Regions from separate parts of the Streptomyces sp. 7N604 genome, predicted to be linked through region 2. Evidence: predicted binding sites of a transcription regulator. Region 2 holds the regulator's gene; the other holds the start of a gene.
The links. Region 2 encodes HspR, which represses chaperone genes until heat shock. Its sites were predicted from a motif close to TTGAGNNNNNNNNNCTCAA; they were not measured.
Positions count from the first base shown of each region.

Region 1: the regulator HspR is predicted to act here: its motif matches at 2,104-2,122, upstream of lon (endopeptidase La).

Region 1 covers NZ_JBQQBX010000024.1:4,021-8,431, forward strand. Annotated here, with positions in the region: gene lon (endopeptidase La) at 1-2,081, opposite strand, end outside; gene ACTWP8_RS25295 (spermidine synthase) at 2,358-3,068, shown strand; gene ACTWP8_RS25300 (response regulator transcription factor) at 3,161-3,910, shown strand; gene ACTWP8_RS25305 (HAMP domain-containing sensor histidine kinase) at 3,933-4,411, shown strand, end outside.
Region 2 covers NZ_JBQQBX010000011.1:196,855-201,265, forward strand. Annotated here, with positions in the region: gene dnaK (molecular chaperone DnaK) at 1-474, shown strand, start outside; gene grpE (nucleotide exchange factor GrpE) at 471-1,193, shown strand; gene dnaJ (molecular chaperone DnaJ) at 1,236-2,420, shown strand; gene ACTWP8_RS14595 (heat shock protein transcriptional repressor HspR) at 2,422-2,892, shown strand; gene ACTWP8_RS14600 (cupin domain-containing protein) at 3,031-3,399, shown strand; gene ACTWP8_RS14605 (hypothetical protein) at 3,405-3,701, shown strand; partial or broken gene ACTWP8_RS14610 (Clp protease N-terminal domain-containing protein) at 3,916-4,411, shown strand, end outside.

The DNA of each region.
Region 1 (4,411 bases), on a different contig from region 2:
CCGTCCTTCGGCACGGCTCCGGCCGGCACGTGCAGGTGCACGCCCCGCTCCTTCAGGTCGCCGACGGGGAGTTCGAGCTCCGCGCCGTGCGAGCGCAGGAAGGAGAGCGCGATCTGCGCCGACTCCTTCATGACGTCGCCGAGCTGGCCGGTGAGCTGCAGACCGGTCGCCCCGGTCTCCGGGTCGGCGAGCGACGCCTCGATGTAGAGCACGTCGCCGCCCGCGCCCGTGACCGCGAGCCCGGTGGCCACGCCCGGCATCGCCGTACGCCGCTCCTCCGGATCCTGGGCCGACTCCGGCATGTGGTGCGGCCGCCCGATCCAGGGGCGCAGGCCGTCGGGACCGATGGTCACCGGCAGTTCCTGCTCGCCGAGTTCGTGCTTGGCCGCGACCTTGCGGAGCAGCCGGGCGACGGCCCGCTCCAGGTTCCGTACGCCCGCCTCGCGCGTGTACTCGCCCGCGAGCCTGCGCAGCGCGCCGTCCTCGAGCACGACCTCGCCGGGCTCCAGGCCCGCCCGCTCCAGCTGGCGCGGGAGCAGGTGGTCGCGCGCGATGACGACCTTCTCGTCCTCGGTGTAGCCGTCGAGCCGCACGAGCTCCATACGGTCGAGCAGCGCCTCCGGTATCGCCTCGAGGACGTTGGCCGTCGCCAGGAAGACCACGTCCGACAGGTCCAGTTCCACCTCCAGGTAGTGGTCCCGGAAGGTGTGGTTCTGGGCCGGGTCGAGGACTTCGAGCAGCGCCGCGGCCGGGTCGCCGCGGAAGTCGGAGCCCACCTTGTCGATCTCGTCGAGGAGGACGACCGGGTTCATCGACCCGGCCTCCTTGATGGCGCGGACGATCCGGCCGGGCAGCGCGCCGACGTACGTGCGCCGGTGGCCGCGGATCTCGGCCTCGTCGCGCACGCCGCCGAGCGCGACCCGGACGAACTTCCGGCCCATGGCGCGGGCGACGGACTCGCCGAGCGAGGTCTTGCCGACGCCGGGCGGGCCGACGAGCGCGAGCACGGCCCCGCCGCGCCGCCCGCCGACGACACCGAGGCCACGGTCCAGGCGCCGCTTCCGTACGGCCAGGTACTCGGTGATCCGCTCCTTCACGTCGTCGAGACCGGCGTGATCGGCGTCGAGTACGGCCTTGGCGCCCGGGATGTCGTACGCGTCCTCGGTCCGCTCGTTCCAGGGCAGCTCCAGGACGGTGTCGAGCCAGGTGCGGATCCAACTTCCCTCCGGGCTCTGGTCGGAGGACCGCTCCAGCTTGTCGACCTCCTTGAGGGCGGCTTCCCGCACCTTCTCCGGCAGGTCGGCCGCCTCGACGCGGGCCCGGTAGTCGTCGGACTCGTCCCCGGGGTCGCCGCCCAGCTCGGCGAGCTCCTTGCGGACGGCCTCCAGCTGACGGCGCAGCAGGAACTCGCGCTGCTGCTTGTCGACGCCCTCCTGGACGTCCTTGGCGATGGACTCGGCCACGTCCTGCTCGGCGAGGTGGTCGCTGAGCCAGCCGGTGGCCAGCTTCAGGCGGGCGACCGGGTCGAGGGTCTCCAGCAGCTGGACGCGCTGCTGGGGGTTGAGGAACGGCGAGTAGCCGGAGTTGTCGGCGAGCTGCCCGGGGTCGTCGATCTGCTGGACGCGGTCCACGACCTGCCAGGCGCCGCGCTTGCGCAGCCAGCTGGTGGCGAGGGCCTTGTACTCCTTCATCAGCTCGGCGACCGGGACCGGCATGGGGTCCGGGGTCACCTCGTCGATCTGGGTGCCCTCCACCCAGAGCGCGGCCCCGGGCCCCGTCGTCCCGGCGCCGATGCGCACCCGGCTCACACCGCGGATGAGCGCGCCGGGGTCGCCGTCGGAGAGCCGGCCGACCTGCTCGACCGACCCGAGCGTGCCCACCGCCGCGTACGTCCCGTCGATCCGGGGGACCAGCAGCACGCGTGGCTTGCGCCCGGAGGATCGCGCAGCGGCCTGCGCGGCCTCCACGGCGGCTCGCACCTCGGCGTCGGACAGGTCGAGGGGCACCACCATCCCGGGCAGAACGACCTCGTCGTCGAGCGGCAGAACGGGCAGGGTGAGCGATGCGGACGTGGAAGCCATGATCTCCCCTTCGGCATTCAAGTTGAGCGTTAATGACTCAATGCGTCGGGGATCCCGGGTGTTCCCCGGGCGCCGTTCGCTGTGAGCGATCGGACACCGAGTCGGCCCGGCGTGGGCCCGCCCGGCTGGCCATGTTCACCGGAGTCTTCAACCTCCTGTGGGCGACGGTCACCGTCCTCATGATCGTGCGCCCCGGCTCGGCGACGGGGCCCTGACGGCGACGACTACCCTGGGCGCGTCAGAGTCCCGTCGAGCCCCTTCCGGAGACCGTCCGCCATGCCGCCCCTGCCCAGCGCCCCCGCCGCACCGGTCACGGTCGACCGCCGCGAGGGCCCGTTCGGCGAGGTGGTGCTGCGGCAGCGCGGCGAGCACTTCGAGATCATCGCCAACGGCTGCTTCCTGATGGACACCTCCGACGGGCGCTCGGAGCGGCTGCTCATCGACGCCGCGCTCGCCGCCCTCCCCGCGGACCGGGACGAGCCGTCCCTGCTCATCGGCGGTCTCGGCGTCGGCTTCTCGCTCGCCCGCGCCGCCGCTGAGCCGCGCTGGGGCCGGATCACCGTCGTCGAGCGCGAGCAGGCCGTCATCGACTGGCACCGCGCGGGACCGCTCGCACAGATCTCCGCCGAGGCCCTCGCCGACCCGCGCACCGCGATCCTCCACACTGACCTGGTCGCCCACGTCCGCACCCCGCGCGAGACATATCGCGAGGCATATGACGCGCTGTGCCTGGACATCGACAACGGCCCCGACTGGACGGTCACCGAGGACAACGACAGCCTGTACGGGCCGGCGGGTCTTGCCGCCTGCCGGGAGCGTCTCGCGCCGGGCGGGGTGCTCGCCGTGTGGTCCGCCAGACCGTCGGCCGCTTTCGAGGAAATGTTGCGGAATGCCGGATTCACTGGCGTAAGGACCGAAGAGGTCCAGGTCACCCGAGGTGTCCCGGATGTCGTCCACCTCGCCGTAAGGCCGGGGACTCCTGCGTAGCCGAGGTACGCACCGTGCCCGTACGCTGCTCCGTGCAGCGACGGTAAGTAAGCAAGGCTCGGCAGGACACGGGGAACATGCAGGGGCGGGCGATGGAGCAGACACACAACGGCGTGGCGAGCAGCGCGGCTGCCACTCCCGGCGCCCAGCGCCGCGTTCTGGTCGTCGAGGACGACCAGACGATAGTGGACGCCATTGCGGTGCGGCTGCGCGCCGAGGGCTTCCAGGTGCAGACGGCGTGCGACGGCCCGGCGGCCGTCGACACCGCCGAGGCCTGGCAGCCCGACCTGCTGGTTCTCGATGTGATGCTGCCGGGCTTCGACGGGCTCGAGGTCTGCCGCCGCGTACAGGCGCAGCGGCCGGTGCCGGTGCTGATGCTCACCGCGCGCGACGACGAGACCGACATGCTGGTCGGGCTCGGTGTCGGCGCGGACGACTACATGACCAAGCCGTTCTCCATGCGCGAACTTGCGGCCCGGGTGCACGTGTTGCTGCGCCGCGTGGAGCGGGCCACGCAGGCGGCGACCACCCCGCGCAGCGGCATCCTGCGCCTCGGCGAGCTGGAGATCGACCACGCACAGCGCCGGGTGCGGGTGCGCGGCGAGGACGTGCACCTCACCCCGACCGAGTTCGACCTGCTGGTGTGCCTGGCGAACACGCCGCGCGCGGTGCTCTCCCGCGAGCAGCTGCTCGCCGAGGTGTGGGACTGGGCGGACGCCTCCGGCACCCGCACTGTCGACAGCCACATCAAGGCGCTGCGCCGCAAGATCGGCGCGGAGCGGATCCGTACGGTCCACGGGGTCGGCTACGCGCTGGAGACCCCTGCGACCCCGGCGACCTGACCGGCGGACGGCGGACCCGCGGATGAACAACCGGCCGCCGGAGCCCGTGCGGCCCGGCCTCTGGGCCCGGGCCTGGGAGGCGCTGCGCCCGCTCGACCCGTACCGGTCGGTCAAGGCCGCGCTGGGCGCCCTGGTCCTCGTCTCGGTGACTATCACCACACTGCTGGTGCTCGTCGCCATCCGGACGTCGACCGAGCTGCGGATCGTCACCATCTTCTCGATCATCGCCACGATGCTGATCACCCAGTTCGTGGCGCACGGGCTGACCTCGCCGCTGGACGAGATGAAGACCGTCGCCCGCGCGATGGCGAACGGCGACTACAGCCGGCGCGTCCAGGCCGTACGGCGGGACGAGCTCGGCGAGCTGGCCGCGACCTTCAACCACATGGCGGCCGACCTGGAGGCCGTCGACCGGCACCGCAAGGAGCTGGTGGCGAATGTCTCGCACGAGCTGCGGACGCCGATCGCCGGGCTGCGGGCGGTGCTGGAGAACGTCGTGGA
Region 2 (4,411 bases):
GGCACGGGCAAGGAGCAGAAGATGACCGTCACCGGCGGCTCCGCGCTGCCGAAGGACGACATCGACCGCATGATGCGCGAGGCCGAGCAGTACGCGGAGGAGGACCACAAGCGCCGCGAGGCCGCCGAGACCCGCAACCAGGCCGAGCAGCTCGTCTACCAGACCGAGAAGTTCCTCAAGGACAATGAGGACAAGGTCCCGGGCGACGTGAAGACCGAGGTCGAGGAGGCCGTCGGCGAGCTGAAGGAGAAGCTCAAGGGCGACGACACCGCCGAGATCCGCACCGCGACCGAGAAGGTCGCCGCCGTCAGCCAGAAGCTGGGCCAGGCGATGTACGCCAACGCCCAGGCCGAGGGCGCGGGCGCGGCCGGGGCCGGTGCGGGCGCCGCGGGTCCTGACGGCGCGAAGCCCGAGGACGACGTGGTGGACGCCGAGATCGTGGACGACGAGAAGCCGAAGGATGGTGCCGCGTGACGGAGGAGACCCCGGGCTTCGAAGAGCGGCCCGACGTCCCTCCCTCCTCGCCCCCCTTCGGCGAGGAGGGGCCCACCTCGCCTGCCCAGGGTCCGGGCCGCCAGGGTCCGGACGAGGCAGCGAAGGCCAACGGGTCCGCCGAGCAGGCGGGCCCGGCGGGCCGGGCCGGGGACGAGCTGCAGACAGTGGGCCTGCAGGCACAGCTGGACCAGGTGCGCACGGCGCTGAACGAGCGTACGGCCGACCTCCAGCGGCTCCAGGCCGAGTACCAGAACTACCGCCGCCGGGTCGAGCGGGACCGGATCACGGTCAAGGAGATCGCCATCGCGAACCTCCTGACCGAACTGCTTCCGGTGCTCGACGACATCGGACGCGCGCGGGAACACGGTGAGCTGGTCGGCGGGTTCAAGTCCGTCGCCGAGTCGCTGGAGACCATCGCCGCCAAGATGGGCCTCCAGCAGTTCGGCAAGGAGGGCGAGCCCTTCGACCCGCTGGTCCATGAGGCGCTGATGCACAGTTATGCGCCGGACGTCACGGAGACCACGTGCGTGTCCATCCTGCAGCCGGGGTATCGCATCGGCGAACGGACGATCCGCCCCGCGCGGGTCGCGGTCGCCGAGCCGCAGCCCGGCGCGCAGCCCAAGGGCGGTGCGGCCGGTGGTGCGGAAGGTGACGACCGGGCGCCGGACGAGGAGAGCGGTGGCCCGGACGAGGGCTGACGCAGCAGCTGGTGTGAGAGCGGGAGAGGAGGGACGTCGGGGATGAGCCTGAGCAGGGACTTGCTGGAAAAGGACCTCTACAAGGTCCTCGGCGTCCCCAAGGACGCAACCGAGGCGGAGATCAAGAAGGCGTACCGGAAGCTCGCCCGCGAGTACCATCCGGACGCCAACAAGGGCGACGCCAGGGCCGAGGAGCGCTTCAAGGAGATCTCCGAGGCCAATGACGTGCTGGCCGACCCCAAGCGCCGCAAGGAGTACGACGAGGCGCGCGCGCTGTTCGGGAACGGCGGCTTCCGCCCCGGCCCCGGCGCGGGCGGCCCCGGCGGCTTCAACTTCGACCTGGGCGACCTCTTCGGGGGCACTCCCCAGGGCGGGGCAGGCGGCGCGGGCGGCTTCGGCGGCGGTCTCGGTGACGTCTTCGGCGGGCTGTTCAACCGCGGCGGTCCCGGGACCCGTACCCAGCCGCGGCGCGGCCAGGACATCGAGTCCGAGGTCACGCTGAGCTTCACCGAGGCGGTGGACGGGGCCACGGTCCCGCTGCGGATGTCCAGCTCGGCGGCGTGCAAGGCCTGCTCGGGCACCGGCGACAAAAACGGTACGCCTCGGGTGTGCCCGACCTGCGTGGGCACCGGCCAGGTCTCGCGCGGCGGCGGTGGCGGCTTCTCGCTCACCGACCCCTGCGTGGAGTGCAAGGGCCGCGGGCTGATCGCCCAGGACCCGTGCGAGGTCTGCAAGGGCAGCGGGCGGGCCACCAGCTCCCGCACCATGCAGGTCCGGATCCCGGCGGGCGTCGCGGACGGCCAGCGGATCCGGCTGCGCGGCAAGGGCGCGCCGGGCGAGCGCGGCGGCCCCAACGGCGATCTGTACGTGGTCGTGAACGTCGACCCGCACCCGGTGTTCGGGCGCAGGGGCGACAACCTCACCGTCACCGTGCCCGTCACGTATCCGGAGGCGGCGCTCGGCGGCGAGATCAAGGTACCCACCCTCGGTGGGCCGCCGGTGACGCTCAGGCTGCCGCCCGGCACGCCGAACGGGCGGACGATGCGCGCCCGCGGCAAGGGCGCGGTGCGCAAGGACGGCACCCGCGGCGACCTGCTGGTCACCGTCGAGGTGGCCGTTCCCAAGGACCTCGGCGAGAAGGCGAAGGAAGCCCTGGAGGCGTTCGCCGAGGCCACCGCGGGTCACGACCCGCGGGCGGAGCTGTTCCAGGCCGCGAAGGGAGCATGAGATGGACGGCCGAGGAATGCCAGGAGGCAGGGGCGGCAGGAGCCGGAACCCCTACGAGCTCACCGACGACTCGCCCGTCTACGTCATCTCGGTGGCGGCCCAGCTGTCGGGTCTGCATCCGCAGACCCTGCGGCAGTACGACCGTCTCGGCCTGGTCTCGCCGGACCGTACGGCGGGGCGCGGCCGCCGCTACTCGGCCCGGGACATCGAGCTGCTCCGGCAGGTGCAGCAGCTGTCCCAGGACGAGGGCATCAACCTCGCCGGCATCAAGCGCATCATCGAGCTGGAGAACCAGGTGACCGCGCTGCAGGCGCGCGTGGCCGAGCTCCAGCAGGCACTGGAGGGCGCGGCGGCGACGATGCAGCAGCGCGAGGCCGCGGTGCACGCCTCGTACCGCCGCGACCTGGTGCCGTATCAGGACGTCCAGCAGACCAGCGCGCTGGTCGTCTGGCGCCCGAAGCGGCCGGAGTAGGAGTAGCCCGGCAAGGCCTGGTCGACCCGGATTGCCCGGAAAGGGACCGTCAGCCCCTCCTTGGGGCCGACGGTCCCTTTGTGCCGTATAGGCCCCGAGTCGCACGATGGAGGTATGTCTTTGAAGGGAGGTACGGACATGCTGGAAGTCAAGGCGATAGACAAGCCGGATGAGCGGCGCGACTTCCCCCGCGGCCACCTCGAAGCCCTACACCTGACCGGGCTGGACTTCGCCGTGGCCACCTTCGAGCCCGGCTGGCGCTGGTCGGAGTCCGTGGCACCGATCGCCGGGACGAAGAGCTGCCAGGTGCACCACAACGGGTTCATCGTGCACGGCCGGATGCGCGTCCGCATGGACGACGGCCAGGAGTCCGAGGTCGGAACCGGCGACGTGTTCGTCGCCTCGCCCGGGCACGACGCCTGGGTTGTGGGCGACGAGCCGGTCGTGGCGTACGACTTCGCCGGACAGACGGCGACGGAGTACGCAAAGCCGAGGGAAGGCGAGTAATCCCCATGACGTTCGTACAGGTCATCGAGTACGAAACGGAGCGCGAGGACGAGATGGAGCGGGTCTTCGACGAGTGGCTGCGCGCCACGGAAGGCAAGCGGACGATGACGCGCGAGGTCCACACCAAGGACCGCGACAACCCCGCCCACTACGTCGACATCGTCGAGTTCCCCTCGTACGAGCAGGCGATGGTGAACAACGACCTGCCGGAGACGCAGCGCGTCGCCGAGCAGTTCCGGAGCCTGTGCACCAGTGAGCCCCGGTTCATCAACCTGGAGGTCCTCGAGGACGAGCGGACGTAGCCGCGGCGCCGGCTGCGGCCGGACACACCCCAGTGCCCGCCCGGCCGCGATCCCGATGAGGACGCGGCCGGCTGGGGGTACTGGGCTGCATCCGTAGCGCTGTACGGCTTCCTTGAGTGAGATAGACTCAACTTACTGCAGGTTGAGTTTGGCAGGTCTGGCAGGATGGAAACCGGCCGGACGACCTGACGCAGACGAGGAGGAGCGCACACCCGTGGATGCCGAGCTGACCACCAGGAGCCAGGAAGCCATCAGCGCCGCCAGCAGCCGCGCCGTGTCCGCAGGGAACCCCGACATCACCCCGGTGCACCTGCTGCTCGCCCTGCTGGAAGGCCAGGACAACGAGAACATCCAGGACCTGCTGGCCGCCGTAGAGGCCGACATGGCGGCCGTACGGTCCGGCGCGGAGCGGCTGCTCGGCGCGCTCCCCAGCGCCCAGGGCTCCACCGTCGCCGCCCCCCAGCCCGACCGCACCATGCTCGCGGTCGCCGCCGACGCCGCACAGCGCGCGAAGGAGCTGGGCGACGACTACATCTCCACCGAGCATCTGCTCATCGGCGTCGCCGCCAAGGGCGGCCAGGCCGGTGCGCTGCTCGACCAGCAGGGCGCGAGCGCACAGAAGCTGCTCGACGCCTTCGAGAAGATCCGCGGAGGACGACGCGTGACCACGCCCGACCCGGAGGGCACGTACAAGGCCCTGGAGAAGTTCG